DNA from 3 places in the Streptomyces sp. NBC_01017 genome. Region 3 is predicted to be linked to each of the others. Evidence: riboswitches for the same ligand, from Rfam matches in the RefSeq annotation. Region 3 holds a riboswitch; each other region holds the start of a gene.

Region 1 (7,020 bases), 3.5 Mb from region 3:
GAGCCCGATGCCGCGGCCCTCCTGGCGCAGGTACAGCAGCACGCCGCCGCGCTCGGCGATGCGCTCGACGGCCTCGCGCAGCTGGGGGCCGCAGTCGCAGCGGGCCGAGCCGAAGACGTCGCCGGTCAGGCACTCGGAGTGCAGACGGACCAGCGGGGTGCTGCCGGGGGCCGGGTCGCCGAGGACGACGGCCACGTGTTCCAGGCCGTCGGCCAGGCCGTGGAAGGTGACGAGTTCGGCGTCGACGCCGTAGCCGTCCTGGAAGCGCAGCGGGACCCGGACGCGGGCGCGCTGGGTGGCGGCGGCGGTGAAGTCGGGCATGCGGGTTCTCCGGGTTCCGTGCGTGGACCAGCTGCTTCAGATTTGAAGCAGAACCTCGATACAGGACCCTATCCCATGCTTTAAATTTGAAGCAATGAGTTTTCTGTGGTGTGCGTCACGAACACGGCTTGTTGGACCGCCGCCGCCAGGGCACGTCGTCCGCGGTGGCATGCGCGCTGTCGCCCTGGAAGCCCCCGGCCACCGCCGTGAAGATCTCCTCCAGCTGCCCGACCTGCTCCGGGGTCAGCCGGTCGAAGAGCAGCGCCCGTACGGTCTCCACATGGCCCGGGGCCGCCCGCTCCAGGACGCGCATCCCTTCCTCGGTGAGGGCCGCGATGCTGCCGCGCTTGTCCCAGCGGCAGTCCTCGCGCCGCACCAGCCCGTCCTTCTCCAGGCGCGTCACGGCGTACGTCAGCCGGCTGCGGGTGATCTTCAGGCCCTCCGCCAGGTCGGTCATGCGCAGCCGCCGCTCCGGAGCCTCGGACAGGGTGGCGAGGATGGAGTAATACAGATGGGGCATGCCGGCTTCCTGCTGGAGCTGCCGGTCCAGCGCGTCCTCCACGAGGGCGGCGGAGGCGATGTAGGCGCGCCAGGCGCGCTGCTCCTCGGGGGTGAGCCAGCGAGTCGTCATGCGACCAGTGTAGGTTTGTTTCAAACTTGAACCAAGCGGAGCGTGCCGATGCCGTCGTACCCCTACGTCCTGCTGTCCGCCGCGGTCTCGCTGGACGGCTACCTCGACGACACCACCCCCGAGCGCCTGCTGCTCTCCAGCCCGGCCGACTTCGACCGGGTCGACGAGGTACGGGCGTCCGTGGACGCGATCCTGATCGGCGCCGGCACGATCCGGGCGGACAACCCGCGGCTGCTGGTGAACTCGGCCGGGCGGCGGGCCGCGCGGGTGGCGGCCGGGAAACCGGAGTATCCGCTCAAGGTCACGGTCAGCGCGTCCGGCGAGCTCGACCCGACGGCGAACTTCTGGCACACCGGCGGCGAGAAGGTCGTCTACACGACGGAGAAGGGCGCGGAGCGCCTGCGCCGGGCGCCGGTCGCGGCGGACGTGGTCGCGCTCGGCGCCGACCTGGACTGGCGGGGCCTGCTGCGGCACCTGCGCGAGGTGCGCGGCGTCGAGCGGCTGATGGTCGAGGGGGGCGGCACCATCCACACGCAGCTCCTTCAGCAGGGGCTGGCCGACGAGGTGCAGCTGGTGCTGGCGCCCCTGTTCGTGGGCGACCCGGACGCGCCGCGGCTGTTCGGGCCCGGCGGCTACCAGGGCGGTCGGCTGCGGCTGGTCGAGACGTGGCAGATCGAGGACGTCGTGCTGATGCGCTACGAGCCGACGGCGCCCGGTGCGGGTGTCCTGCCGTCCGCCGCGGACCGGAGGTGGCTGGCGGTGGCCTGCGATCTGGCGGCACAGTGCCCGCCGTCGGAGACGGCCTTCAGCGTCGGGGCGGTCGTGGTGGCGGCCGACGGCACGGAGCTGGCGCGGGGGTACTCGCGGGAGGGCGGTGATCCCGTGGTGCATGCGGAGGAGGCTGCGCTGGCGAAGATCGCGGCGGGGGATCCTCGGGTGACATCCGCCACGGTCTACACGAGCCTGGAGCCCTGCACGCGCCGGGCGTCCCGGCCGGTGCCCTGTGCGCGGTTGATCCTCGATGCGGGGGTGCGGCGGGTGGTGACGGCCTGGCGGGAGCCGGACACGTTCGTGGCGGGGGCCGACGGGAGCGGGCTGCTGGCGGCGGAGGGAGTGGATGTCGTGGTCCTGCCGGAATACGAGGGGCGGGCCAAGGCTCCGAACAGCCATCTGCTGTCCTGACCGCCCCGCCCGACGGGTGCGGAAAACACCGGTCTGGGCGGGGCAGGGGAAACGCGTGTGCATCTTGTCCTGCGGATGGCGTACTATTGAGTCATCGCCGCGGGGTGGAGCAGCTCGGTAGCTCGCTGGGCTCATAACCCAGAGGTCGCAGGTTCAAATCCTGTCCCCGCTACTGATGACTCAGGGCCGGAACTGATCAGTTCCGGCCCTGAGTGTTTTTCCCTCGACGCGCCGCTCGTCCGGTCGGCTCTCACCACTCGCCCCGCGCTCCCGCATCGGGAACCCTGGTGAGGTGGAGCAACGGCGGATCTCGTACACACGCCGGTTCGTCCGGCTGCTCCCCGCACTGCTGATCGCGGCCGGAGGCGTGTACGACCACGTCACGCCGACGGATTTCACCGGCGCCCCTTTCTTCACCGCGGCACCCCTGGTCGCCGCCCCGCTCTACTCGCAGCGCGGCACGGTCCTCACGGGCGTCGTGGCCGTCGCCGCACTGCTCGTGCTGCGCGTCCCGCGCGGCGACGTCAGCCGGGCCGAGGTGATCACGGAGCTGGTCACCGTGGTCACCGTCTCCGTCCTCGCCGTCCTCATCAACATCCTCGTCCGCCGCAGCGACGAACGCCTCGCCTCCGCCCGCGAGATCGCCGAGGCCGCCCAGCGCGCCGTACTGCCCCAGCCCGCCGAGCGGATCGGCGGCTTCCAGATCGCGGCACGGTACGAGGCGGCGCAGGAGGGCGCGTCCATCGGCGGCGACCTGTACGCCGTGCAGGACAGCCCGCACGGCCTGCGGGTCGTCGTGGGGGACGTGCGCGGCAAGGGCATCGGGGCGGTGGGTGCGGTCGCCGTGGTCATCGGGGCCTTCCGGGAGGCCGCCGAGCAGGAGACCACGCTGGAGGCGGTGGCACTGCGCCTGGAGCGGGCGCTGGCCCGCGAGCACGACCGGCGCGAGTGGGCCGAGTCCGCCGAGGGGTTCACCACCGTCGTACTCGCCGAGCTGTCGCATGGCAGCGGGATCGTGCGCCTCGTCAACCGCGGGCATCCCTCGCCCCTGTTGCTGTACGCCGACGGCACCGTGCGCGCGCTGCCCGCCGCCGAGCCCGCACTCCCGCTCGGCATGCGGGAGCTGGGCGTCTGGCCCGACCGGGCCCAGGAGGCCGACTGCCCGAGCGGGGCCACGCTGCTCCTCTACACCGACGGACTGTCCGAGGCACGGGACGACACCGGCCGCTTCTACGACCCCGAGGCGGGCCTCGCGGGGCGCGCCAACGCCCGCCGCGAGCCGGCCGCACTGCTCGGCGTCCTCGCGACGGAGGTGCGGCGGCACTCCGGGGGCGGGATGGCGGATGACATGGCCCTCATCGCCGTACGACGGCCGTGATGTCACCGGCCGTGACCGGGCGACCCCCCTCCGCATAACAACTGACATACCGTCAACACCCGTGTGGCACCTGAGGTCTGGCCAACTCGCCCGATTTAGGCCGCTCATGACCCGTAAGTCCAGGCGAAAATCGTTAATGATCAAGTGGAACAGCTTGGAATCCGCACCCCGGGTCTATTAACGTTCGATAACGCAGCGCGGTCGTCCCAGCCGTCACAAGAGGCGGCTCCGTGCGCACGCGCCGAATCTCGAAAGGGAACCGGGGAACCACCACCTTGGGGTGAATCGCGCAAATACCACCGTGAACTCACGGGCGGTATACGCGCGTAGGAGACCTTCCTGCTCCGAACCCGTCAGCTAACCCGGTAGGCGAGAAGGAAGGAAAGGAGTACGCCCACGTGGCGTCCAACCGGCCTGCCCCGCAAGCCCCGTTCGTGCCGAGTCAGCGCAATACCGACACTTTCGGCTACGACCGCAACCGCACCGACGAGGCCCCCTTCGAGGAGTGGAACCCCACCGCGGAGTCCCTTCGTCCCGTACGCGGCAGGCATCGCGTCTCCAAGCAGCGCGGCGGGGGACTCGCCCGCAGCTCCACGGTTCTCGGCGTCGGTGTCATAGCCGCCGTCGGCGCGGGCGGCATGGCCAGCGCGAACAGCGGCAAGCCGCCGGTCGCCATCACCATGCCGGACCTGCCCCTGATCTCGGACGACTCGTCCGAACCCGCCGAGGACGCGGCCACCGCGCTCAGCACCATGGGCGAGACCTCCGAGGACACCGCGCAGGGCGGTTCCGACGCCGGTGAGGCGCTGCGGAGCCGGATCATCGCGCAGGCCGAGTTCCAGCAGGACCAGTTCGACAGCAAGGCCGCCGCAGCCGCGGTCGCCGCCGCCGAGAAGGAGGCCGCCGACGCGGCCGCCAAGGCGGAGAAGGAAGCCAAGGCCAAGGCCGCCGCCGCGAAGGCCGAAGCCGAGGAGGAGGCCCGCAAGAAGGCCGAGGCCGAGCGCCTCGCCGAGCTGGCCAAGCAGTACACGCTGCCGACCTCCTCGTACACCCTCACCTCGACCTTCGGGCAGGCCGGCGCCTACTGGTCCTCCGGCTACCACACGGGCCTCGACTTCGCCGCGCCCACCGGGACGCTGATCAAGGCCGTGCACAGCGGCACGATCACGTTCGCCGGCTGGGACGGCTCGTACGGCTACAAGACCGAGCTCACCCTCGACGACGGCACCGAGGTCTGGTTCGCGCACCAGTCCTCGATCAGCGTGAGCGTCGGCCAGAAGGTCAACACCGGTGACGTCATCGGCCGCGTGGGCGCCACGGGCAACGTGACCGGTGCCCACCTGCACCTCGAGGTGCACCCCGGCGGCAGCTCCAGCGGTATCGACCCGCTGGCGTGGCTGCGCGGCAAGGGCCTCACGCCCTGAGGTCTGACGGCCCGTGCGCCTGTTGAGGCTCGGCCGCTTCTGAACCCCGGCTTCCTGCTCTGATCCCCGGCAGTCCTGACGGCGTCCCCCCGACGTCAGGGCTGCCGGTATCTGCAGCGCCGGGGTTCGCCTGTTTGGCCGGGGGTTCGCCTGTTTCCGGGACGGTCACGTCCGATAGGGGTTGTACGCCGGGTAGGGCGCCGCCGCCCCGTATCCCGCGTACCCGCTCCCGTAGGGCTGCCAGTGACCGGGCGGCGCCCCGTACCCATGAGCCGGCGGCCAGACCCGCGCCGCGGCCACCGCGTGCTCCAGCGCCGGCCGTGCGACCTCCCGGCGTCGCCACAGCTCGTGCAGCAATTCCCGTTCCCGTACGACGAAGTCGGCGCCGGCCCGCCCGCGGCGCCCCCGGTGCCGTAGGAACGCCAACGAGGTGGCGTAGGCCTCGTACTGCGCCACGGCTCGCGCCGCCGTCCGACCGCCGTGGCGGCGCGCGTACTGCCGGGCCACCCGCCGGTCCCGCATCGAGCCCAGTGCGTACGGCTCGCTCGGCGACAGCCACCCGGTGACGACATAGGCGGGCAGCTCCTCGCGCACGGTCCTCAGCTCGCGCTGCCGGGTCCAGATCACCAGCCAGGTGAGCAGCCCGAAGATGGGCACCATGAAGGCCGCGTACACCGCGAAGAACCCGAACTCGCCGAAGGACGACGAGCCGTTCCACAGGGCGTGCATGCCCATGGCGAGCAGCAGCCCGGAGAGGGGGAGGAGGACCCGCCGCACGTGCTGCCGCTCGCCGGAGAGTGCGGCGATGCCGAAGCCGATGCCGGTCAGGACGGTGAAGAGCGGGTGCGCGAAGGGCGACATGATCACGCGGACGAAGAAGGTCGCCGCGGTGACGGAGGCGATGCCGCGGTCGCCGGAGAGCTGGTCGGTACCGAAGGCCGTGCCGAGGTAGAGGATGTTCTCGGTGAAGGCGAAACCGGTGGCGGTGACGCCGGCTATCACCACGCCGTCGACGATGCCGGTGAAGTCCCGCCGGCGGAAGAGGAAGACCAGCAGGACGGCCGCGGCCTTCGCGATCTCCTCCACCACGGGCGCTATGACGGTCGCGCCGAGGGTGTCCGCGTGCGACGGATCGGCCGTCGCGGTCGCTATCCATCGGGTCGCGAAGCTGTTGGCGACGATCGCTATCAGCGCCGCCGCGCAGGCGCCCCAGGCGAAGGAGAACAGCAGATTGCGCCACGGGCCCGGCTCGACGCGATCCAGCCATCGGAACGCGGCGACCAGCAGCGGCACGGGCAGGACGGCCAGACCGAGCCCGACCAGGAACCCCTCGGTGCCGGTCTGCTCACGCACCAGCGCGAGGATGACCAGCCCGGAGAGCGCGAGCAGGGTGCTGAGCGCGCCGTAACGCACCCATCGCTTCTGCCACCAGTGCGCGTGCCGCAGTGCGCCGCCGGCGGGACCGGTGGGGTGCGTCGGGTACGGGGGGCAGGTGGCCACGGCATGGACCCTAACGAGGCAGGGGCGCCGCCCGCAGCAGCGCGAGGGGGGCTCGGGCGCCGGTGGGGTTTGCTGTCGATGGTCTGGTCTGGTCTGGTCTGGTCTGGTCGGTGCTGGTGCTGGTGCTGGTGCTGGTGCTGGTGCTGGTGCTGGTGTCGGTGCTGTGGTTCCCGCTGCTCCTACCGCTGTACGCGGCGGAAGAGCAGGTCGTTCACCACATGACCCTTGTCCAGTCCCTGGCCCTCGAAACGGGTCAGCGGCCGGAACTCCGGACGGGGCGAGAAACCGCCGTCTGCCTGTGTGTTCTCGAAGTCGGGGTGCGCGGTCAGCACTTCGAGCATCTGTTCGGCGTACGGCTCCCAGTCGGTCGCGCAGTGCACCAGCGCGCCGGGCTTCAGCCGGGTCGCGGCGAGGCTGAGGAACTCGGGCTGGATCAGCCGCCGCTTGTGGTGCCGCTTCTTGGGCCAGGGGTCGGGGAAATAGACGCGCAGGCCGTTGAGCGAGTCCGGGACGAGCATCTCGCGGAGCAGGATGATGGCGTCGCCGTTGCCGACGCGGACGTTGTTCAGCCCGTTGTGGTCGGC
Region 2 (7,020 bases), 2.5 Mb from region 3:
GTGCTGCGCTCGTACGTCAGCGACTCGCACCGCCCGGCCACGGTGTACCCCACGCTGCCCGGCCGCTGGGTCGGCGAGCCTGCCTGGCCCTCTCCCCACGTGCGCGCGGTGACGTACGCCTTCCAGGGCGCCCCCGTCCTCGTCCGCTCCCCCATGCACACCGGCATCGACGCCGGCCGCTTCTTCCCCTTCGGCAACGACGCCGACCTGCCGCCGGACCAGCGGGAGGAGGACGCGCGGTCGGCGTGCTTCGAGTTCGAAGTGGGCGAGGAGACCTGGGTGTCGGGGCGGCCGAAGGTGCGGCTGCGGCTGACGTCGGAGGTGCCGCGCGGGCAGGTCGTCGCCCGGCTCTGCGACGTGGCACCGGACGGCTCCTCGACCCTGGTCACGCGGGGCGTGCTGAACCTGTCGGCGCGCCACGGCCGGGACCGCGCGGTGCCGTGGGAACCGGGCGCCACCGAGGACGTGACCGTCGAGCTGAACGGCATCGGCCATGCCTTCCCGCCCGGCCACCGCATCCGCCTCGCCGTGTCCTCCGCGTACTGGCCGTGGATCTGGCCCCAGCCGGACTCGGCGGCGGGCTTCGGCCTGGAACCGTCGGGAAGCTCGCTGGAACTTCCGGTACGCACGCGTGCGTTGGACGAGTCGGCAGACGACACAGCGATCACCTTCGAGGAACCGGAGCAGGCGGAACCGCTCGGCGTGAACTCCCCCATCACGCTGGACGAGCCGCGCCCCGAGCGCCTCGTCGTGCGGGACGTGGCCAAGGGCGAGTGGCGCCTGGAGGTCGACCCCCGGTACGGCGGCACGCGCGTGTACCCCGACGGTCTGGAGTTCGCCGAGGACGCGCTGGAGACGTACACGATCAACGAGTGGGACCCCCTGTCGGCCCGCACCCGCTCGGAGTGGTCGATCCGCCTGCACCGCCCGGAGCTGGGGTGGGACGCGACCGTGCGGACGCGCTCGGAGATCAGCTGCGACCGGCATGACTTCATCGCCTCCAACGAGGTGATCTGCATGGAGGGCGAAGAGGTACTTTTCCACCGGACATGGGAGAAACGGACTCCACGGACAGCCGGTTAAAGGCGAGTTGGATTCATTGCCCGATTTGCCGCTCTTGTGGACGTCAGTGAGTTGGGTCACTCGCACCCGGTCGCGCACCCGCCTCGGCGCACCCGCGTCTCCCCTTGCTTCAAAAGCAAGTTGAGGCTTGGCAACCGCAAAGGATCAAGCGCCCCATTCGCACCAGACCATGGTCAACCGGCATGACAGTGACCACGGCACTTGTTCCGGGCATGTGCTCTCGCATACGTTCCCGCTCAGTCGGGCGGACGCCTAATCCTGCCGCCGCCCGAGTCACCCACCCACGCAACTCACTCACGCACGGCAGGAGCGGGGGACCCAGGTAAGTCGCCGGACCGGACGCCTTGATGGCGCACCGAACCGGCTCGGGGTGAAGTCGCACCGCCACACGGCGGCGCGGCCGGGCATCTCCCGCCCGAACCCGACAGCTCACCTCGCAGGCGCCGGAGAGGAACAGCGCCATGCCCCGAGGCAAACACCGCCGCCCCCGCACCAACCCGCTCACCCGGCACGTCATCGCAGCCGGCACCGGTACCGCCGCCCTCGCCATCCCGCTCCTGAGCGCGACCACCGCGAGCGCCGCACAGCCGGCCCAGTCCCCCACCGTCGCGCAGGCCGCTCCCCAGGCCGCCGTGAAGGCCAAGACCGTCACGTACACCACGAAGAAGGGCGACACGCTCTACGGCGTCGCCGACCGGTACGACGTGCAGGGCGGCTGGAAGCAGCTCTACAAGGACAACCGCAAGGCGATCGGCGACGACCCCCGTCTGATCCACCCCGGCCTCGACCTGGAGGTCCGGGCGACGAAGAAGGCGAGCTCGCCGGACAAGTCGGCCGACAAGGCGTCCGCGCCCGCCAAGAAGTCCAACGTCGCCAAGGCCACCCAGTCCTCCGTGAAGACGTACCCGAACAACCTCGACGGCTGGATCCGCAACGCGCTGGACATCATGGCGCAAAACGGAATTCCGGGTTCGTACGAGGGCATTCAGCGCAACATCATGCGCGAGTCGTCCGGCAACCCCCAGGCCATCAACAACTGGGACTCCAACGCCGTCGCGGGCACCCCGTCCAAGGGCCTCCTCCAGGTCATCGACCCGACCTTCGCGTCGTACCACGTGCCGGGGACGGTGTACGACCCCTTCGACCCGGTCGCGAACATCACGGCCGCGTGCAACTACGCGGCCGCGCGTTACGGCTCGATCGACAACGTGAACGGCCCCTACTAGGCCCTGGCGCGGGGGCCTGGTCCGACGACGTGCCCTACTGGGCGAAGTCGGCCAGGCTCCCCGCGAACAGCCTCTCGAGGACCACGGCGATGCCGTCGTCCTCGTTCGAGAGGGTGATCTCGTCGGCGACCGCCTTGAGTTCGGGATGCGCGTTGGCCATCGCCACCCCGCGGGCGGCCCAGTCGAACATGGGGATGTCGTTGGGCATGTCCCCGAAGGCGATCGTCTCGTGCGCGCCCAGACCGAGATGCTCGGCGGCGAGCGCGAGACCGGTCGCCTTCGTGACGCCGCATGGCTGGAGTTCGACGGTCCCGGGCCCGGACATGGTGACCGTCGCGAGGGACCCGACCACCGACCGCGCCGTCGCCGCCAACTCGTCGTCCGACAGGGTGGGATGGCGCAGCAGCACCTTGCTGATCGGCTCGCACCACAGGTCGTCGCGGTGCCGGACGCGTACGGCGGGCAGGGTGGGGTGCGGCATCAGGTACCCGGGCTCGATGAGCGTGAGCCCGTCCACGCCGTCCTGGTCGACGGCCGCGTACACCTGCCCCACCTCGGCCTCGATCTTGCCGAGGGCGGTCTCCGCCAACTCCCGGTCCAGGGTGATGGACCACAGCAGACAGTCCGCTCCGGCGTCGTACACCTGCGCGCCCTGTCCGCACACCGCGAGCCCCCGGCTGCCCAGGACGTCGAGGAGCGGGCGCACTCTGGGCGCCGGCCGCCCCGTAACGACGAGGTGCTGCGCACCGGCCGCCGCCGCCTGCGCGAGCGCGTCGAGGGAACGGTCGGAGAGCGTGTCGTCGCCTCGGAGCAGCGTCCCGTCCAGGTCAGTGGCGATGAGTGAATATGCGATGGGTCGGGCCATGATCAGAGAATACGGACAGGAGGCCCCATCGACTCGACTCGAACCGGACGGCTGCTGTGTTCACATGTGTTGACACCTGTTCCGGTTCCAGTTCTGATTCCACGCGGGCAACTTCCTTTTGCTTGTGGCGATTTCACTCCCACGTGGTGCCGGCGAGCTCCTTGAGAGCACCGGCTCAGGTCTCGTCGACGTGACCGAGTGCGGCGACCTGCTGATTCGCCGACCTCGGCGACGCGAGTTCCGTACTGCCCAAGACCCTCGCCTCACCCGTAACGTGTGGCCCGACCACATGGCACGGAGCGTATGAGAGTGAGGCAGCACCCCATGCCCCCCTTCGATCTCCCCGAGGGCGACCCCTTCGGCACGCACAACCTTCCGTACGGCGTCTTCTCCCTTCCCGGCTCGGACTCCGCGCGACGGGTCGGCGTCCGGCTCGGCGACCACGTCCTCGACGCGGGCAGGGCGGCCTACGCGCTCGGCTCGCCGTACGCCCCGCTGCTCGCCCAGGACTCCCTGAACCCGCTGCTCGCCGCGGGCCACACCACGTGGTCGGACGTACGGCGCGCACTGACGGCCTGGGTGACGGTGCCGGCGCACCAGGAGGCCATCGCGGACCTTCTCCACCCTCTGTCCTCAGTCACCCTGCACCTCCCCTTCGAGGTCGCGGACTACGTCGATTTCTACGCCTCCGAGAACCACGCCCGGAACGTCGGCCAGATCTTCCGCCCCGACGCCGAGGATTCCCTCACCCCCAACTGGAAGCACCTGCCGATCGGTTACCACGGCCGCGCCGGCACGGTCGTGGTCTCCGGCACGGACGTCGTACGTCCGTCCGGCCAGCGCAAGGCCCCCACTGAGCCGGCGCCGGTCTTCGGCCCGTCCATCCGCCTCGACATCGAGGCAGAGGTCGGCTTCGTGGTCGGCACGCCCTCGGAGATGGGCAAGCCGGTGGCGCTGGGCGACTTCCGTGAGCACGTCTTCGGCCTGTGCCTGCTCAACGACTGGTCGGCACGCGACGTCCAGGCCTGGGAGTACGTCCCCCTCGGCCCGTTCCTCGGCAAGTCCTTCGCCACGTCGGTGTCGGCGTGGATCACCCCGCTGGACGCGCTGGAGGAGGCGCGGGTGGCGCCGCCGGAGCGGACGCACCCCCTGCTGCCGTACCTGGACGACTCCGGCCCCGAAGCCGAGCCCGGCGGCTACGACCTGCGTATCTCCGTGGCCATCAACGGCCACGTCGTCTCCGAGCCCCCCTTCTCCACCATGTACTGGACGGCCGCCCAGCAGCTCGCCCACATGACCGTGAACGGTGCCTCCCTGCGCACCGGTGACCTGTACGGCTCGGGCACGGTGAGCGGCCCGACGGAACGCGAGCGCGGCTCACTCCTGGAGCTGACCTGGAACGGCCGGGACCCTCTCGAACTCCCGGACGGCAAGCGCGCGTTCCTGGAGGACGGCGATGTGGTGACCCTGTCCGCCTGGGCCCCGGGTCCTGGTGGGGTCCGGGTCGGGCTGGGGGAGGTGACGGGACGGGTCGTGGCGTCGTGACGGGACGGGTCGTTCTGTAGTGACGCCGGGCGGCCGGCGCAACCGTCAACTGTGTCTTTCCCCCTGACTCCTGCGATGGTCACCGTCATACTGACTGGCGGTGGGAGCCGAGCCGCAACCGGCGTTCTTGACCCACCGCCCCGCACTGCCGCCCTCGCACCTTCCCTGACCAGGATCCGGAGCCCTTGGCATGACCGTCTGCCTGCTCCTGTTGAGCATCGTCGCCCTGACGGCCGCCGTACCCGTCCCCCAGGCGCTGACCCGGGCCTCCTGGCCCGAACGGGAACCCGTGGTCGCGCTCTGGGTGTGGCAGTGCCTGGTCGCCACGGTCCTGCTGTGCTGCCTGACGGCCCTGGCCCTGGGCACCGCCGCGGTCTTCGGCACCGTACGCGCCCAGCTCTTCGCTCCGGCGCCACCGTCGGTCACCGCGGCGTACGACCTCTCGGCCGCGCCCGCGTGGGCGGTGGCCCTCACCCTGCTGCTGGCCGGCGGTGCCGCCTGGACGACGGCGATGCTGGCCCGCGAACTCGTCGAGGCCCGTCGGCGGCGCGGCCAGGCAAGGGCCCATCTGCTCGAACGCGCCCCCGACCTGCCGGCCGGCCTGGGCCCGGCGCGGGGCCCGCTGCTGGTGCTGGAGGACGAGTACCCCGACGCCTGGTGGATGCCGGGCAGTCCGCCCCAGCTGATCGTCACCACGGGTGCCCTGCACCGCCTGACCGACCACCAGCTCGACGCCGTCCTCACCCACGAGCGTGGCCACGCCCGGGCCCACCACGACTGGCTGCTGCACCTCTCGACCGCGCTTGCCACCGGATTCCCCCACATCCCGTTGTTCGCCCACTTCTGCGACCAGACCCACCGCCTGGTCGAACTGGCCGCAGACGACACGGCCTCCCGCCGCTGCGGTCACCTGACAACGGCGCTGGCCCTGATCGAGCTCAACCAGCACCGAGGCGTCCTGTCCTGCGCGTCCACCAACCGCCTCCTGGGCGAACGCGTCAACCGGCTCCTGCAGCCACCCCCGCGTCTGGGCCGTCGCAACCGGGCTCTCACCACGACGCTGGCAGCGCTGGTACCGCTTCTCCCGCTCCTGATCACGTTCGCTCCGGGGCTGACGGCGTTGAGCTGACCGTCGTCGCCTGCGACCACTCGCACTCGCGGGTGCTCTTCCTAGGCCCAGTCCTCCGGCTCCGGCTCCTGCTCCATCTCGGGCCAGTCGTCCGCCCCGTCATGGGCCCCGGGCCCCGGGCTGGTCTCGGCCGCCGCCCCCGCACCGGACTCGCCGCGCATCGAGGTCAGCACCTCGAGCACGCCCTCCCCGTACGTGGCCAGCTTCTTCTCCCCGACACCGCCGACGCTTCCGAGTTCACGCACGGACGCGGGCCACACCGTCACGATCTCCCGCAACGTCGCGTCATGGAAGATCACATACGCCGGAACCCCCTGCTCCCGGGCCTGCTCGGCCCGCCAGGCACGCAGGGCCTCGAAGGCCGGCATCAGCGCCTCCGGCAGCTCGGCCACCGCGGCCTTCGCCTTGCGCTCGCCACGCCCGGACCCGCCGGAACCCGCCGCCGATCGCGAGGTCACCGGCTTCTTCGGCTCCTTCCGCAGCGGCACCTCCCGCTCCCGCCGCAGCACCGTCCCGCTCGCCTCCGTGAGCACGAGCGTGCCGTACTCGCCCTCGACCGCGAGCAGCCCCTGCGCCAGCAACTGCCTGACGACGCCTCGCCATTCGCCCTCGCCGAGCTCCTCGCCGATGCCGAACACGGACAGCTGGTCGTGATCGAACTGGATCACCTTGCCGGTGCGCCGCCCCAGCAGGATGTCGACGATCTGCAGTGCCCCGAACTTCTGTCCCCGCTCACGCTGCAGCCGCACCACGGTCGACAGCACCTTCTGCGCCGCGATGGTGCCGTCCCAGGTCTCAGGCGGGGTCAGGCAGGTGTCGCAGTTGCCGCAGCCCGTCGGATCGGGGTCCTGGCCGAAGTAGGCGAGCAGCTGAGCCCGCCGGCACTGTGCGGTCTCACACAGGGCCAGCATCGCGTCCAGGTGGGAGGCCGCCCGGCGCCGGAACGCCTCGTCGCCCTCGCCCAACTGGATCAGCTTGCGCTGCTGAATGACGTCGTTGAGGCCGTAGGCCATCCAGGCCGTGGAGGGCAGTCCGTCGCGGCCGGCGCGGCCCGTCTCCTGGTAGTAGCCCTCGACCGACTTCGGCAGGTCGAGGTGGGCGACGAACCGCACGTCCGGCTTGTCGATGCCCATCCCGAAGGCGATGGTCGCCACCACGACCAGCCCCTCCTC
Region 3 (7,020 bases):
CCGCCTGGAGACCGGGCAGCGTCAGCCCTCGCTGCCGATGCTGCTCGCGCTCGCACGCATCTACGGTACGACCGTCTCCGAGCTGCTCGGCGAGACGGTCGCCGACCGGGACGCCGTGGTGCGTGCCGCCGACATGGAGCCGACCGCGGCCGGCGGCTGGACGTACTGGCAGGCGGGCGCGTCAGGGCGTGGGATGCAGGCTCTGCGCGTCCACGTGCCGTACGGCTCGCAGGGCGACATCGTGCGCGTGCATCCCGGCGAGGAGTGGCTGCACGTCCTCAAGGGGCGGTTGCGGCTGCGCCTCGGGGACGCCACGCACCGGCTCGCGCCCGGCGACAGCGCGCACTTCGACTCGCTCACCCCGCACCGGATCGCCGCCCTCGACCAGGACGGGGTCGAGCTCCTGTTCGTCCACACCCTGCTGCAGAGCCCCACGGCCACGCTGTGTCTGGGCCCCACCCCTGGAGAGACGCCATGAGCGACATGGAGGAGAAGTTCCCGCGAGCCCTGTGGGTGCGGCTCATCATCTACATCGCGGTGGGGCACGTCTTCGCGGCGTTCATCTACCTGCTCTTCGAGATGGGCGCGCAGCAGTAACCGGGCGGAAGCAGCCGGGGCGGAGGCCGCGCGGCGTGTTCACACAGCGCGTGCGCCGCCGGCCGCCCGGCGTCAGTCGAGCAGACGTTCCCGCAGCCGCTCCCGGGTCTCCGGGGTGAGCCCGAGGCCCTGCTCCAGGTAGGTGTCGACGCCGCCCCACGCCTCGTCGATCGTGTCGAAGGCCGCCGTCAGATACTCGGCCCGCGCGTCGAACAGTGGGCTGAGCAGCTCCATGACCTCCGGCGAGTACGCCGAGGCGTCGCTGCCGCTGCGGCGCACCTTGTAGCGGCGGTGCTTGGCGTTGGACTCCAGATAGTCGGCGACGACCGCCTCGCGCTCGACGCCGAGGGCGAGCAGCGTCACGGCGATGGACAGGCCGGCGCGGTCCTTGCCGGCCGCGCAGTGCATCAGGGCGGGGACGCTGTCCTGCGCGAGTGAGTGCAGCACCTGGGAGTGCTCGGCGGTGCGCTCCTTGATGATCATGCGGTAGGAGGCGATCATCCGGTCGGCGCCCTTGCCGTCGGCCAGGATCTCGCGGAGCTGGTCCAGGTTGCCGTCCCGGACCATCTTCCAGAACTCGGCGCCGTCCGCGGGGTCCGACAGCGGCAGGTTCACATTGCGCACGCCCCGCAGCTCCACATCGGCGCCTTCCAGCTTCTGGTCGGCCGCGTTGCGGAAGTCGAAGATCGTGTGCAGCCCCAGGGTGTCGAGGAAGGCCGCGTCGTCCTCGGTCGCGTGCGCGAGGTGGCCGCTGCGGAACAGAACCCCGTGCCGCACCCGCCGTCCGTCCACCGTCGGCAGTCCGCCCACATCACGAAAGTTGCGAACTCCGGCCAGCTCGGGCTCGGTCGACGGGATCTGCTGCGTCACGGGGGCTCCTCCCAGTCGGCCCCGTCGACGCGGCTCGGCGATGCGGCCGACGGGGTGCGCACTCGACGATACGACATGCCTTCCTGGGCCAATGAGTTGTCCACAGGCGTTGCCCCGGGGCCGCTCGAACCTTGATGATGTTGGTACTTGGTGGCACCTGTTCGTATCTGTTTTAGATCTGTGAGGGCTTGATGCTGGAGATCTCCGACGGTCGCGAGGAGTATCCGGTCGAGGGCGGCCCCGCTTCGTACGGCCCGCCCTGTCCATGCGTACCGACGGGCGGCGTGGCACCGAGTGGGGTTTCGAGCGGTACGAGACCGAGGGCGACGAGCTGCGGTTGCGCTTTCGTGACGGCGGGCTGGACGTCACCCTGCACTACCGGATGCGCGCAGACGTCGTGGAGCGCTGGGTCACCCTGGACAACCAGGGGCCCGCCCTGGAGCTGCTGCGCGCCGACTCGGCCGCCTGGACGCTGCCCGACGGGAGAGCGGGCGGTTGTCCCAGCTGCACGGCCGCTGGGGTGCCGAGTCCCGGCTTGCGCAGGGTCCCCTCACCTGCGGCGAGAAGGTCATCGGCAGCCGCCGCGGACACACCGGGCATCAGCATCTGCCCTGGGTCGCGCTCGACACGGACGCCACCGAGGAGCGCGGCGAGGTCTACGGCTGCGCTCTCGGCTGGTCGGGATCCTGGCGCATCGCCGTGGCGCAACTCCCCGACGCGCGCGTGCAGATCACCGGCGGCGTCGGATACGACGACTCCGGCTTGCTGCGCCTCGCGGCGGGGGAGTCCTTCACGACGCCCGTCTTCGCCGGCGTGTGGAGCGACGGCGGCTTCGGCGGGGCCAGCCGCGCCTGGCACGCGTACCAGCGCGCGTACGTGGTCCCGGACGCGGACCAGGACCGGCCGGTGCTGTTCAACTCCTGGGAGGCGACGGAGTTCGACATCTCCGAGGAGCAGCAGAGTCTGCTCGCGCGGCGGGCCGCGGCCGTCGGCGTCGAGCTGTTCGTCGTCGACGACGGCTGGTTCGGGAAGCGCACCAGCGACCGCGCCGGGCTCGGCGACTGGACCCCCAACCCCGACCGCTTCCCGTCCGGGCTCAAGCCGCTCGCCGAGTACGTGCACGCACTCGGCATGCAGTTCGGCATCTGGGTCGAACCAGAAATGGTCAATCCGGACAGTGAGTTGTATCGAGCCCATCCCGAATGGGTTCAGTACTAAACGGGACGAAAGCGGACGGAACTTCGCAATCAACTCGTACTGAACCTCGCGCGCGACGACGTCCAGGAGTACCTCTGGGAGCAGCTCGACGGGCTCCTCTCCAGCGCCCCGATCGACTATGTGAAGTGGGACTTCAACCGCTGCTTCGCCGACGCCGGCTGGCCCGGTGAGGCATACCCGCAGCACCTGTGGGTCGACCATGTGCGGGCCTTGTACGGTCTGCTGGACCGGCTGCGCGCCGCTCACCCCGGCGTCGCCTTCGAGTCCTGCTCGGGCGGTGGAGGACGGATCGACCTCGGCGTACTCAGCCGTACCGACCAGGTGTGGACCTCGGACAACACCGACCCCCTCGACAGGCTCGCGATCCAGCACGGCTTCAGCCAGATCCACCCGGCGAGGGTCATGGCCGCGTGGGTCACCGACAGCCCGAACGCCATGCTCAACCACCGGGCCGCCTCCCTGCGCTTCCGGTTCGTGAGCGCCATGGCTTGCGTGCTCGGCGTCGGCGGCGACCTCACCCGGTGGACCGAGGAGGAGCTCGCCGAGGCGCGGGAGTGGGTGACGCTCTACAAGGAGATCCGGCCCCTGGTGCAGCGCGGCGACCTGTATCGGCTGCGGCCTCCGAAGGGCGGACTGAGTGCGGTGCAGTACGTGCTCGGTGACGAGACGGTCGTCCTGGCCCGGCTCCAGGCCCAGAGCTACGGCGAACCCGCCCCGGCCCTGCGGCTGCGCGCCCTCGACTCGGCAGCATCGTACGAATGCCTTGAAACGGGCGAAGTTCACCGAGGGGCGGTATTGGTGCATCACGGACTTCATACCGGCCTGCGGGGCGACCTTGATGCGACGGTTATCCGACTGCGTCGCATCTAGGGGTTCTGTCCGAATTGGCGCCTTCATTCCAACTCGCTCTGGAGTAAAGGGAGCTGGAGAAGTGTCACGTGAGGAGCGTCATATTCGTGACCGTGCGTCGCTCGTCATGTTCACGTAATTCACATGCTTTTCGAGGGGTTTTGAGTCCGGAGACGTCCCCATAATTTACGGAGTGTGACCGGTAATTCCCAGAAGGGATCAACAGGAACGCATTCGGGCGGAACCCCTCACTTGTTCCCGTGCGTCTTCCTCGCTTACGTTCCACACCAATCCGGACGGACGCCTAATCCTGCCGCCGACCGGATCCCGCGCTAACTCACCCGTACCCGGCAGGAGCGGGGGACCCACAGGTACAACCGCCTGTTCCGGTCTCCGGAACGGCTTGGGGTCAAGTCGCGTCCCGACGCGACCGGGCATCTCCAGCCCGCACCCGACAGCTCACCTCGCAGGCGCCGGAGAGGAATTCGCCATGCCCGCGAAGGGTAAGCATCGCCGCCCGAAGTCCCTGCGCTTCACCCGCTCCATCGCCGTCGCCGGAACCGGTGGCGCCGCTCTCGCTCTCCCGTTCATCGGGGCCGCCGGCGCCCACGCCGCTCCCTCTCAGCCCGTTTCGGAAAAGGCCGTTCAGTCCGCTCCGGTCGCCGAGAAGAAGGCCGAGAAGAAGTCCACCGACAAGAAGGCGGACGCGCGGACCTATTCGGTGAAGGTCGGCGACTACCTTGCGAAGATCGCCGACGACCAGAACGTCAGCGGTGGCTGGAAGAAGCTCTACGCCGACAACCGTGAGGCCGTCGGCGCGGACCCGGCGCTGATCCACCCGGGTCTCAAGCTCACCATCGGCGGCAAGAAGGCCGAGACGAGCGCCCCCAAGCCGTCGTCCGCGCCGTCCTCCTCCGCGCCTTCGAAGTCGTCCTCGGACACGACCGCCTCGAAGTCCTCGGCGTCCAAGTCCGCCGCGTCGAAGACCACCACGACCGCGCAGAGCGCCGAGAACACCAGCGCCTCCAGCGGCTTCTCCGCCCCCCTCGACGGCGCCACCCTCGGCACCGCCTACAAGGTGGCGGGCAGCATGTGGTCCAGCGGCTACCACACCGGCGTCGACTTCTCCGCCCCCACCGGCACCCCCCTGAAGGCGGTCGGCGCGGGCACCGTCGTCTCGGCCGGCTGGGGCGGCGCGTACGGCAACCAGGTCGTCATCCAGCTCGCCGACGGCCACTACGCCCAGTATGCCCACCTGTCCTCGCTGTCCGTCTCCAGCGGCCAGTCCGTGACGGCGGGCCAGCAGATCGGGCTCTCCGGCGCGACCGGCAACGTCACCGGCCCGCACCTCCACTTCGAGATCCGCACCACCCCGGACTACGGCTCGGACCTGGACCCGGTCGCCTACCTGCGCTCGAAGGGCGTCTCCATCGGCTGACGCCCGCCGCGGAACCCCCTGCCTGACACGCTGCCGAAGGCCGGACCCAGATCCCCGGGTCCGGCCTTCGGTCTGCGCGCACACGGCTGTATGGCGGTTGCGCCCACAACAGCCCTGATCGGAGGGTTATTCCACCTTTGGTGAACACTTTAGGAGTGGCTTATCTCACCGCTCGTCAACCCCGTCCTACGGTCGCGTAGGTCACATTCGAAGGTGAATCATGGGCCGATGTGGCAGACGATTCGAAGAGTGACAGCAGATCAGTGATCGGGTCGTACGTTGCGGTGGGGGACAGCTTCACCGAGGGCGTCGGCGACCCCGGCCCCGACGGGGCGTTCGTCGGTTGGGCCGACCGGTTCGCGGTCCTGCTCGCGGACCGACGACCCGAGGGCGACTTCAACTACACGAACCTCGCCGTGCGCGGCAAACTGCTCGACCAGGTAGTCGAGGACCAGCTTCCGAAGGCCGTCGAACTGGCCCCGGACCTGGTCTCGTTCTGCGCGGGCGGCAACGACATCATCCGGCCCGGCACCGACCCCGACGAGGTCGCCGAGCGCTTCGAGCGGGCGATCGCCCGGCTCACCTCCGAGGTCGGCACCGTCATGGTGACGACCGGGTTCGACACCCGTGGCGTGCCCGTGCTGAAGCATCTGCGCGGCAAGATCGCCACGTACAACGGTCATGTGCGGGCCATTGCCGACCGGTACGGCTGTCCGGTGCTCGACCTGTGGTCCCTGAAGACCGTTCAGGACCGCCGGGCCTGGGACCACGACCGGCTCCACCTGTCTCCCGAGGGGCACACGCGTGTGGCGCTCCGCGCCGGCCAGGTACTCGGCCTGGAGGTCCCGGCGGACCCGGACCAGCCCTGGCCGCCGCTCCCGCCCCGCGGCACGCTCGACATCCGCCGCGACGACGTCCAATGGGCCCGCGAGTACCTGGTGCCCTGGATCGGGCGGCGCCTGCGGGGCGAGTCGTCGGGGGACCACGTCACGGCCAAGGGCGCGCTGTCCCCGGACGACATCAAGATGCGGATCGAATCAGTGGCTTGAGAGCGGTTCGCAAGCGACCTGTCAGCGGGTTCGCGGGTGACGTGCCGGTGTGGGCCGTACCGACGTGTGATCGGTACGGCCCACACCTACGCCGGCGTCAGCGTGACGACGCCGTCAACGCCTCCCGCTCCAGCCCCAGTTCCCGGGCGAGCGCCTCGTCCACCCACTCCTGGGCACGCGCGCGTGAGACCGCGCCGCGGTACGACGTCATCTGCACGGCGAGCCCGTCGAGGAGAGCCGTCAGGCGCAGGGCCGCGCCCATGGGGTCCGGGCAGCGGAACTCGTCCGCGGCCACACCCTCCGCGATGACCTCGGCGAGGGCCGCCTTCCACTGCCGGTCGAGGTCCCGCGTGACCTGCTGCAGCGCGGGCTCGCGCAGCGCCGCCGCCCAGCCCTCGATCCACAGCCGCCAGCCCTTGGCCTGGCCGGTCGGCGCGTACCAGCGCACGGCCGCCCGCAGCCGGCGCAGCGCTGTCGTACGACGTCCGAGGACCCGTCGCAGACGGGCCAGGTCGTCCTGCGCCGCGTGCGTGAACGCGGCGGCGACCAGCTTCTCCTTCGTGGCGAAGTGATAGAGCACCAGCGCGTTGCTCACCCCGAGCGCCGCGGCCACGTCGGCGATCCTGACCGCCGCGACGCCCCGCGCCTCTATCTGCTCCACGGCGGCACGCAGCAACTCCTCACGCCGCTCCGCCACGCTCAACCGCACTCTTGCCACCCGGCCACCCTAAAGCCTTGCCGCCGGCAGCTCCCGGGCCGCGGTCGAGTCGGGTCCCGGGGCCCTTGCCGTCACCGGAGTTGGCCGAACCGCTCGGCGATCACCGGCAACCGGTCCTCAGCGATGGCGTGCGCGGCGGCCCGAGGTGTCGTCCCGTCGGTCTCCGCGCGGGCCAGGGTGAGGTCGGTCAGGGCGCGCATCGAGCGCCGCGTGTGGGCGAACGCCTCGTCCGCGTCCGGGCCGACGTCGCCGAACAGCGTCCACCACCACCAGGCGTTCGT

Evidence for each region. A riboswitch is a leader RNA that binds a small molecule or an ion and turns the genes downstream of it on or off. The one in region 3 is predicted to bind cyclic di-AMP.
Region 1: it holds a riboswitch for cyclic di-AMP, as region 3 does, so the genes downstream of both, OG331_RS26690 (M23 family metallopeptidase) here and OG331_RS10685 (LysM peptidoglycan-binding domain-containing M23 family metallopeptidase) in region 3, are expected to answer to the same signal.
Region 2: it holds a riboswitch for cyclic di-AMP, as region 3 does, so the genes downstream of both, OG331_RS21580 (transglycosylase SLT domain-containing protein) here and OG331_RS10685 (LysM peptidoglycan-binding domain-containing M23 family metallopeptidase) in region 3, are expected to answer to the same signal.

Annotation. Positions count from the first base shown of each region.
Region 1 covers NZ_CP108683.1:5,807,419-5,814,438, forward strand. Annotated here, with positions in the region: gene ribA (GTP cyclohydrolase II) at 1-321, opposite strand, end outside; gene OG331_RS26670 (MarR family winged helix-turn-helix transcriptional regulator) at 437-952, opposite strand; gene OG331_RS26675 (dihydrofolate reductase family protein) at 1,001-2,134, shown strand; tRNA gene OG331_RS26680 (tRNA-Met) at 2,233-2,306, shown strand; gene OG331_RS26685 (PP2C family protein-serine/threonine phosphatase) at 2,427-3,512, shown strand; cyclic di-AMP (ydaO/yuaA leader) riboswitch at 3,742-3,899, shown strand; gene OG331_RS26690 (M23 family metallopeptidase) at 3,911-4,936, shown strand; gene OG331_RS26695 (PrsW family intramembrane metalloprotease) at 5,102-6,436, opposite strand; gene trmB (tRNA (guanosine(46)-N7)-methyltransferase TrmB) at 6,616-7,020, opposite strand, start outside.
Region 2 covers NZ_CP108683.1:4,767,633-4,774,652, forward strand. Annotated here, with positions in the region: gene OG331_RS21575 (CocE/NonD family hydrolase) at 1-1,083, shown strand, start outside; cyclic di-AMP (ydaO/yuaA leader) riboswitch at 1,365-1,539, shown strand; gene OG331_RS21580 (transglycosylase SLT domain-containing protein) at 1,545-2,309, shown strand; gene OG331_RS21585 (HAD family hydrolase) at 2,344-3,174, opposite strand; gene fahA (fumarylacetoacetase) at 3,499-4,719, shown strand; gene OG331_RS21595 (M56 family metallopeptidase) at 4,910-5,848, shown strand; gene recQ (DNA helicase RecQ) at 5,890-7,020, opposite strand, start outside.
Region 3 covers NZ_CP108683.1:2,285,509-2,292,528, reverse strand. Annotated here, with positions in the region: gene OG331_RS10705 (helix-turn-helix domain-containing protein) at 1-478, shown strand, start outside; gene OG331_RS10700 (DUF6126 family protein) at 475-597, shown strand; gene OG331_RS10695 (tyrosine-protein phosphatase) at 670-1,467, opposite strand; partial or broken gene OG331_RS10690 (alpha-galactosidase) at 1,674-3,555, shown strand; cyclic di-AMP (ydaO/yuaA leader) riboswitch at 3,863-4,020, shown strand; gene OG331_RS10685 (LysM peptidoglycan-binding domain-containing M23 family metallopeptidase) at 4,025-4,972, shown strand; gene OG331_RS10680 (SGNH/GDSL hydrolase family protein) at 5,236-6,021, shown strand; gene OG331_RS10675 (TetR/AcrR family transcriptional regulator) at 6,119-6,739, opposite strand; gene OG331_RS10670 (Glu/Leu/Phe/Val dehydrogenase dimerization domain-containing protein) at 6,811-7,020, opposite strand, start outside.